3 regions of the Limosilactobacillus allomucosae genome follow, and region 2 is predicted to be linked to each of the others. Evidence: predicted binding sites of a transcription regulator. Region 2 holds the regulator's gene; each other region holds the start of a gene.
The links. The regulator CtsR, encoded in region 2, represses protease genes until heat stress. The targets are predictions, from matches to a motif close to TTGGTCAAAAAAGGTCAAANA.

Region 1 (3,281 bases), 320 kb from region 2:
AACCCCTGGATAATTGTCGGAACTGTCACCCATCAGCGCCTTCATATCGATAAACTGAGTTGGCGTCACGCCAAATTTTTCTTGAAAATGAGCCGGCGTGTACATTTCGGTCTGCGTCACGCCTTTAATCGTTACGGCAACCGTCGTCTTATCGGTTACCAGCTGCGTCAGATCCCGGTCGCCAGTTACGATCAAGGTTTCATCACCAGCCTGATCGCCGAGTCTGGCCAGGGTACCGATAATGTCGTCGGCTTCATAGTTGGCTAATTGATAGGTCTTGATTCCACAGGCATGCATCATCTCGTGCAGATATGGCAGCTGTTCAGTCAGCTCAGTCGGCGTTTTGGCCCGGCCGCCCTTGTAGTCAGCATACATTTCCGTACGAAAGGTCTGCTTGCCAGCATCAAACGCTACCAGGGCCTTATCCGGCTGATAGTTAGCCAGCACGTGATCCAGCATCAGTTTAAAGCCATAGATTGCCGCGGTATGAAGACCGTTTTGGTTGGTAAATTTGTCGATTTGATTATGCATTGCAAAAAAAGCCCGAAACGCAATGCTATTGCCATCAATCAACAACAGTTTTTCTGCCATTTAAACTACCTCGTCCTTTGTTTTCTTTCTTGATTGTAACAGACTTTCACCACTCCTGACATTTTTAGAAGCCAAATCTATCCTGATAAAAACTAAAGCTCCGCACCATTTAAGGATGTAGAGCCAATCTAAATTTTATTTAATTAGTTAGTCGCGACGATCGCTGCCCATGCCGAAAATCTGCAGCAGCTGGATGAACAGGTTGATAAAGTCCAGATACAGCTGCAAGGCTCCCATAATTGCCAGACCGGTAACTGAAACCTGATCTTGGTAGTTAAGGTAGATGTTTTTCATCTTTTGCGCATCGTAAGCCGTCAAAATTACGAAGATGATTACGGCAATGTAGGAAAAAATGTAGGTAATGGCTGGACTGTTTAAGAACATGTTGATCAAAGAGGCCAGAATCAAAGCGATCAAGGCTGCCGTAGCATGAGCCCCAAAGCGATCCAGCGAGCGTTTGGTAACCGTCCCATACAGTGCCATTACCACAAAGATCGTTGCCGATGAAACAAAGGCTGCCGTAATATCAGCGCCAGTATAGAAACCAGCCAGCAGTGCAAACTCGATCCCATACATAATCGATAGGACCATCAGCATGATAAAGCTGCCAGTTGGATTGCGCGTGGCACTAGCACTGATTCCCATTGACAGGGCAATTGGCAGCAGCAACAGCAGCCACATCATCCCCGTGTGCTGAGAAAAGTAGCCAAACACAGCAGCTCTAAAAGTCGTCATTACCAAAAACGAACTGATGGCCGAGACAAAAACCGACAGGCCGACAAAGCCGTACATCTTGGTCAAAAAGCCATTTAAGCCGGCTTCATTGACAACGCGTCTTCTTTGCTCGGGCTCTGGTGTAGAGTTGAACATAAACTCCCCTTCTTTCAATTGAATTAAGCAGTCAAACTAATTTGACCAATATTGTCTTTTATATAAAAAATGGTAGCAAATGCCACCATTTTCGACAAGTGATTTAATCATTTGCTAACAAACTCTTATACTTGTCCTCGTATTTTTCAATGTCGCCGGCTCCCATAAAGACAACAACGGCATCATGGTACGCCAAAAGCTTGTCCATGGAATCCATGTCAATGCCCTCGCTTTGCGGAATCAAGTCTTCCAGATCCTGGCTGGAGACATGACCGGCATTTTCACGAATCGAGCCAAAAATTGGCGTGACAAACGTCTTGTCAGCAGCGCTCAAAGACTGACCAAATTCTTTAAGGTAGGCCTGCAGGCGGCTGTAGGTATGCGGTTGGAAGACGGCCAGCACCTGTTTATCGGGATACTTTTGCCGTGCTGCATCAATCGTCGCCTTGATTTCGCTTGGATGATGAGCATAGTCATCGATCAGCGTCATATCGCCAACCCGACTTTCTGCAAAACGCCGCTTAACGCCGGAAAAGCTGGCCAGCCCTTTGGCAATATCAGTCAGGTCAACTTTTTCCATGTAGGCAACCGCAATTACGGCCAGGCTGTTCAAGACGCTGTGCTCACCATAAAGATGGATTTCAAACTCGCCCAGCTTCTCATCTTTAAACCAGGCTTCAAAAGTGGATCCTTGCGGCGTCCGTTGAATATTGACCGCACGGAAGTCGTCTTTTTCACTGGTACCGTAGTAATAGACTGGTACATCCAGCTGCAGCTTGCGCAGATTTTCATCATCACCCCAGGCAAAGACGGCTTTTTTGACTTGTTTGCCATACGTTTCAAACGAATCACGCACGTCATCAATATCCTTAAAGAAATCGGGATGATCAAAGTCAATATTGGTCATGATGGCGTAGTCTGGATGATAGGCCAAAAAGTGATCCCGGTATTCGTCAGCTTCAAAGACAAAGAACCGCGAGTCAGGCGTGCCAACACCTTCACCGTCTCCGATCAGATAGGTCGTTGGCGCAACTGAGCTCAAGACATGCGAAAGCAGCGCCGTCGTACTGGTCTTGCCATGGGCACCGGCAACGCCAATGCTGGTATACTGCTCAACTAATTCTTCAACCGTAGCGGGATAGCTTTGAACCTTGTCGCCCAGTTCCTTGGCCCGCACGATTTCTGGCTGGTCATCGCTAAAGGCATTTCCTTGCACGATCGTCATCCCCGGCTTGATGTTGGCTGGATCAAAATCGTGAATCTGAATGCCGGCTTGTTCCAATGGTGCCTGCGTGAAGGTTTCTTTTTCAATATCCGAGCCTTCAACATGGCAGCCGCGATCATGCAGCACCCGTGCCAAAGCAGCCATCCCGGTTCCCTTGATGCCTACAAAATAATAATTCTTTTCCATAATGCCGTTTTTCCTTTCCTTGCCGCCAACTAGGCAAACAGCTGATTGCCGCGTGCAAAGTCAAAAGCATCGCCAGCTTGACCAAAATCATCAGGCAGAATCAAGCAGCCAGGCTTTTGCGGAGCATTCTTCAAGTTCAGTTCACGAGCTGCACAGATCATCCCATTGCTTGGCACGCCAACCAAGGCACCTGGCCAGATAATCTGACCGCTTGGCATCATGGCGCCAACCTTGGCAACAACGACCTTAACGTGTTCGGCAATGTTAGGCGAGCCGCAGACAATCTGGACCTTCTGATCGCCCAAGTCAACTTGCGTAATGTGCAGATGATCCGATTTTGGATGCTTGGTCATGGATTCAACATAGCCGATAACAAACTTTGGCGTTTCATCAGCCGTTAATTTTTCAT
Region 2 (3,281 bases):
CAAAAGTTTGTTCCATAGTTAATTCCTCCGTGATATTTTGGTAGCGGTAACATTATGATAATCCGCCAGCCGTATCGAGACAACCTTGGAAAAATAAAACTGAACATTATATTCATTATTATCTAAAAAATCAAAATTAGCATTGTAATCAAGTTTGGGCTATTCAGATGATGAAAGCCTTTACTTATTTTTGATAAGTTTAAATCTGCACAAGCGAAAAATAATTTTGAAAGTGCTTTAGATGGCTGTGAAGCCTTTTGCATCGGTAGGGAAACGGTTTTTAAATCCAGTGGTCTAGGTTAAATGTGCAAACGTTCACTTTCCAAATCGATATGAATCTGCTAAGATAGGGGCTGTAAAGGAAATCTAATGATTGCAAAGGAGATTTTGCTCTATGAAAGCTGCTGTTATTCGTGAAAATTGTGATGGCTTCGTTGACGTTAAGGACGTTACGCTGCGTGATCTGAAGCCAGGTGAAGCACTGGTCGACATGGAATACTGTGGTCTTTGCCACACCGACCTGCACGTTGCTGCCGGCGATTTTGGCAAGAAGCCTGGTACGATCATTGGTCACGAAGGTGTTGGCCGCGTATCTAAGGTTGCTCCTGGCGTTACCAGCTTGAAAGTTGGCGATCGCGTATCAATTGCTTGGTTTTTTAAGGGCTGTGGCCACTGTGAGTACTGTCTGACGGGTCGTGAAACGCTTTGCCGCAACGTTTTGAACGCCGGCTACACTGCTGATGGTGCTATGGCTCAACAATGCATCGTTCCTGCTGATTATGCAGTTAAGGTACCAGAAGGCCTGGACCCAGTTGAGGCAACTTCTCTGACCTGTGCCGGCGTTACGATGTACAAGGCACTGAAGGTTTCCGGCATCAAGCCAGGTCAATGGGTATCAATCGTTGGTGCTGGTGGTCTGGGTAACCTGGGGATTCAATTTGCTCACAACGTATTTGGTGCTCACGTTGTTGCCGTTGATGGTAACCCTGACAAACTGGAAGCTGCCAAGAAGGAAGGCGCTGAACTTCTGATCAACCGTCATGATGGCAATGTTGACGAACAGATCCAAGAAAAGGTTGGTGGCGTTCACGCAGCTGTTGTTACGGCCGTTACGCCAGCTGCCTTTGACCAAGCTGTTGGTTCCCTGCGTCCAGATGGCAAGTTGGTTGCCGTTGCTCTGCCAAAGGGTGACATGCAATTGAATATTGCCAAGACGGTTCTGGATGGGATCGTTGTTGCTGGTTCACTGGTTGGTACGCGTCAAGACCTGGCTGAATGCTTCCAATTTGGTGCTGAAGGCAAGGTTCACCCAATCGTTAAGACCCGCAAGCTGGAAGAAATCAACGACATGATTCAAGAACTTAAGGACAACAAAGTAGTTGGCCGGAACGTCGTTGACTTTGTACACAACAAATAATTGAATAACGGCTAAGGCAAGCTGATCTTAGCAATCTAAAATTTAAGGCTCATCGTTGTTTTGCAGCGATGAGTTTTTTTATTTAAAATCGGAATTTTATGGATATATATGATAAAATTAAGGTCAACATTAGTCAGATAAAGAAAGAGGGGGCGAAATTTTGGAAGACCGCAGTATTTCAGATATTATTGAAGCTTATCTTAAAGAAATTCTTGGCAACTCAGAGCAGATTGAGATACGTCGTTCAGAAGTGGCCAACCATTTCGATGTGGTACCATCACAGATCAATTATGTAATTAAAACTCGCTTCACCCTGCAAAATGGCTACCTGGTTCAAAGCAAACGTGGCGGTGGCGGCTATATTCGCATTGAACGCATCAATCTATTGGATGATGTCGATGTCTTGGATATGCTGATCAATGCAATTGGCGACTCAATCAGTGAACGGGATGCCTTCGACGTGATTCGAACTTTATATGAAGAAAAAGTCATCACGCGACGAGAAGGTGATTTAATGATGGTAATGGTCGCTAAACAAACCTTGAAACTGGATAGTCGGGTTAAAGAAAATCAGCTGCGGGCCCGGGTTTTGACTTCACTGTTGAACCGGCTGCGTTTTGAAAGCTAAAAGAGAAAGAGACGGTGATTTAATGGACAATAATTCATACACCCGAAGCGCGCAAAACGTTTTGCAGATTGCCCAGGAACAGGCACACTACTTTAAGCATCAGGCCGTGGGAACCGAGCATCTGCTGCTGGCGTTGAGCATGGTTTCCAATAGTATTGCGGGCCGTGTTTTGAATCAGTTTAACGTCACCAGCGATGATATTCGTGAAGAAATCGAAAGTCTAACCGGCTATGGCACGATGCAGGAAGTTGATCGCGATACCTATCTGCCTGATTCGCCCAAGCTGCGCAGTATTTTATTGCTGGCTAAGCAGATGGCCCAGCGTCTACAGGCTCCTCAAATTGGCACCGAGCATCTGCTGTTAGCCCTGCTGAGTGATGATGCAATCCTATCATCACGAATCTTAAGCAATCTGGACGTTAATCCCAAACAGGCACGTCGGATTTTGCTGCGGCGCTTAGGAATCGCAGAAAATCAACAGCGGCGGGCACCACGGCGACGTCCTGGCGAAAATGACGGCAGCGACGGCGAGGTTCAGGGAACACCGACGCTGGACAAGCTGGCCCGTGATTTAACACAGATCGCGCGCAGTGATGGCATGGATCCCGTAGTTGGCCGCGATCGTGAAATCAAGCGGGTAATTCAGATCCTCAGTCGTCGGACTAAAAACAATCCGGTGCTGATTGGTGAGCCAGGGGTCGGCAAAACCGCGATTGCAGAAGGCTTGGCCGAACGCATCGTAGCTGGTCGGGTGCCTGAAGAACTGGCTGATAAGCGATTGATGATGCTGGATATGGGTTCGCTGGTTGCGGGCACCAAGTATCGCGGTGAGTTTGAGGACCGTTTGAAAAAAATCATCAATGAAATCTATCATGATGGCCATGTAATTCTTTTTATCGATGAACTGCATACTCTGGTTGGAGCTGGTGGTGCAGAAGGGGCGATTGATGCCTCAAATATCTTAAAGCCAGCGCTGGCCCGTGGTGAGCTGCAGACGATTGGCGCAACGACGCTGGATGAGTATCAAAAATACATTGAATCAGACGCAGCTTTGGAACGGCGCTTTGCAACGGTTCAAGTTGAAGAGCCGACCGCTGAGGATGCGCTGGCGATTCTAAAAGGTTTGCGGCCTAAATATGAAGAGCATCATCACGTCAAAATCGATGATGAAGCCTTGGAAGCTGCCGTTAAGCTGTCAACGCGCTATTTGACGAGCCGTTTTCTGCCAGATAAGGC
Region 3 (3,281 bases), 680 kb from region 2:
TCCTTTAGGAAAATAATTCAATGTTCCTGTTTAGTTTAACATATATTTTTATCCAAAATTGACATTTTTAAGGAAAAAATTCGGAATTTTGGCTGTTAGCTAAACAATCGCACTAACCTACGTTTTTTATAATACTCAAAACCGACTAACTTGTCCATGGAAATGTGTTCAGTTTTAGAGAAACCAGCTTCATCCAATTTTTTTGTAAAAATATTCATTTTTTGCTTGCATTTTATCATCACTGGGGATATTATAATAAACGTTCGTGTTAATTCAGCGAGCTTAAAATCATTTCGCGCCCTTAGTGTAATGGATCGCACGTGAGATTCCGGTTCTCGAGATCCGGGTTCGACTCCCGGGGGGCGCACTTAAATATAAAAAAGCACTGGTCAGACTGATCAGTGCTTTTTTATTGCCACGAAGTCAAAAACACATCACGACATAATTAAAAAGACCTCATCCATAATCCTGGACGAGGTCTTTTTAAACGGAAAAGCAAATTACTTTTCTTCAGCTGGCTTTTGCTTAGCCCACTTGCGAATCGCTTCGATTTTCTTTTCCTTCTTAGCCCGCGTGTAACGGTCTGCGACTGGGCGACGGCCTTGTACGCCGTATGGATGTGCTTTACGCATTGCAATATGCCTCCTTTATATCTAACGTAAATAATCAACATTCCAATTATAAAGGTCAGGTTATTAAAAATCAACAACTATTATTGCAACCAACTGATCAGCAATAAATTTAAAAAAATTTTTGGACGGTCGATTTGAATCTTGGACATCTTGCTCACTTTTGATCTTTTTCAACACAAAGGCTATTCAGCATCAATTTTGGAAACGGTAGCACTATTTTCACAATTAAAAATTGATAAACGTTTTCCATTGATTTGACCTATACCAATTTGCCTATAAAAACATCAAATCGCCTTAAACAGGCACTTGTCAATAATACCAATTTGGTGTATAGTCTTAGACATCACAGAGGTTAACAATTAATTCATTCACAATTTCAACTAAACGGGGAGATGAGACTTATGTTTAAAAAGAACATGCACGAATTAAACGAACTCAAGAAAATGATCGAAAACGATGATCGCGCAATGCTGGATGCCGAAATCGCCAACCAAGAACTGAGCATGATCTCAGCCGATCTGAAATAACTATACCTATATTATCAACCAGTATTAAGGCACTGCCGCTAACGATATCAGCATCGTTAGCAGCAGTGCCTTTTTTTCTGACAAAACATTTGACCTTTTCTGACCTATCGAGTATAGTATTCACATAAGTTAGCAATCGATGCTGACTACTGCTAATTAAGAGGGAGGCCAAAGCATGAACCTAGTTCCAACGGTCATTGAACAGTCATCGCGTGGCGAACGCGCCTATGACATCTACTCACGTCTGTTGAAGGATCGCATCATTATGCTGTCCGGTCCAATTGAAGACGACATGGCAAACTCAATCGTTGCGCAGCTGTTATTCTTGGACGCGCAAGATTCTACCAAAGATATTTACCTTTACATTAACTCACCTGGTGGCGTCGTAACCTCAGGGATGGCCATCTATGATACGATGAACTTCATCAAGGCTGATGTCCAGACGATCGTAATCGGCATGGCCGCATCAATGGCCAGCGTGCTGGTATCATCCGGTGCTAAAGGCAAGCGTTTCGGTTTGCCACATTCAACGGTTATGATTCACCAGCCTTCTGGTGGCGCACAAGGTCAGCAAACTGAAATTCAGATTGCGGCCGAAGAAATCTTAAAGACGCGTAAGATGATCAATGGTATTCTGGCTGAAAATTCTGGCCAGCCAATTGAACAAATCGAACGTGATACGGAACGCGACCACTACTTAACGGCCCAAGAAGCCGTTGATTATGGTCTGCTTGACGGAATCATGGTAAGCACACTATAACCAACCGCATATGATTAAATCCCAAGTTCTCCTATACTTGAAGACATATTCAAGGAGGAGGACTTTTTATGAAGCAAGATTTTGTCGAAGTTGATATACCACGAACAAAGAAGCCGGTTACTAAGCGCTCACGCTTGACTGCGACCGTTTCACTGCACCAAGTAAAAATTAATGTCTACCAAGAAGCAGATCCCGCTCTGGTTAGTGAGATCATTAAAGCAGTAGCCGCTTATGCTGGTTAACTGGAGTGCCCCTCAGCACGTCTACATAGTTTGTGGCAAGACCGATCTGCGGAAGGGGATTGATGGTTTGGCCATGGTGATCGCAGAGAATTATGGCTTGGAATTAGATAATGATTCGTTATTCCTATTTTGTGGCAATCGTAATGACCGCTTCAAAGGCTTGTACTGGGACGGCGAAGGATTCATCCTGCTTTATAAACGCTTTGAAAATGGTGGACTGCGATGGCCGCGACATCGAGAAGACGCAGTGGCATTAACCAAGAGTCAGATTAAGGCATTGTTAGAAGGCATCTCGCCACTGCCTCAGAAACGAATCAGGCCGGCTATTAAGGGACCAGGGTATTAACAAGTTCCTCTTTTATTTGCCTCCATTATCTGATAACCTAATGGTCATCAGATAATAAAGGAGGTGATTGGTAATGGCTGAGAAGATCACTTTAGAAGAAGCCTTGCGTGAAAACAAAGAACTAAAGGCTAAGATTGCGGAACTGACCGAGATGGTAAACTATCTGCAAAAGCAACTTTTTGGAAAAAAAACTGAAAAATTAAGTGCTGGCCAGTTGGATCTGTTTGATGACAACGAACAGGAAACCGTGCCAACGAATGATTCAACAGTAGAAAAGTTGACCACTACCGTTACCAGTCACCAGAGAAAATGCAAATCAAAGGAATCACGTAAACAATTGCTTGATTGCCTAGAACAAGTTGAAGAACTTCATCAGCTAAGCGAGCAAGAACTGACTTGTGATCAATGCGGTCAAATGATGACGGTTATCGGCAAACATGAACAATATCGTGAAGTTAAACTGATTCCTGCCCACTTGTGCTGCAAAATCGTATGTACTGAAACGGCTAGATGCGAACACTGTCAAGATCCGGAAACCGACAATGATGTACTCGTTCAGGCAAAGACGCCACAGCCCTTGTTTCCACACAGTTACCTTTCAAGCTCGGTAATCGCCGAAGTACTTTTTGAAAAGTTTGGTCTGGCAGTACCGTTTACCCGCCAGACGCAGTATTGGGAGCGCCTCGGACTTCCCATCACCAGCAAACATATGGCTCGTGGGGTAATTGAAGCTGGCGAAAGGTTTGGGCAAAAGATTTATGAACGTCTGCGTCA

Region 1: the regulator CtsR is predicted to act here: its motif matches at 1,500-1,520, upstream of ABC765_RS08025 (Bax inhibitor-1/YccA family protein).
Region 3: the regulator CtsR is predicted to act here: its motif matches at 1,246-1,266, upstream of clpP (ATP-dependent Clp endopeptidase proteolytic subunit ClpP).

What each region holds. Positions count from the first base shown of each region.
Region 1 covers NZ_CP154878.1:1,748,358-1,751,638, forward strand. The annotation lists gene polA (DNA polymerase I) at 1-591, opposite strand, end outside; gene ABC765_RS08025 (Bax inhibitor-1/YccA family protein) at 739-1,461, opposite strand; gene murC (UDP-N-acetylmuramate--L-alanine ligase) at 1,565-2,875, opposite strand; gene ytpR (YtpR family tRNA-binding protein) at 2,902-3,281, opposite strand, start outside.
Region 2 covers NZ_CP154878.1:2,067,999-2,071,279, reverse strand. The annotation lists gene ABC765_RS09695 (amidohydrolase) at 1-16, opposite strand, end outside; gene adhP (alcohol dehydrogenase AdhP) at 395-1,417, shown strand; gene ABC765_RS09685 (CtsR family transcriptional regulator) at 1,578-2,045, shown strand; gene ABC765_RS09680 (ATP-dependent Clp protease ATP-binding subunit) at 2,068-3,281, shown strand, end outside.
Region 3 covers NZ_CP154878.1:395,798-399,078, reverse strand. The annotation lists tRNA gene ABC765_RS01815 (tRNA-Arg) at 296-367, shown strand; gene ABC765_RS01810 (hypothetical protein) at 501-632, opposite strand; gene ABC765_RS01805 (hypothetical protein) at 1,034-1,159, shown strand; gene clpP (ATP-dependent Clp endopeptidase proteolytic subunit ClpP) at 1,335-1,919, shown strand; gene ABC765_RS01795 (hypothetical protein) at 1,988-2,161, shown strand; gene tnpB (IS66 family insertion sequence element accessory protein TnpB) at 2,151-2,507, shown strand; gene ABC765_RS01785 (IS66 family transposase) at 2,581-3,281, shown strand, end outside.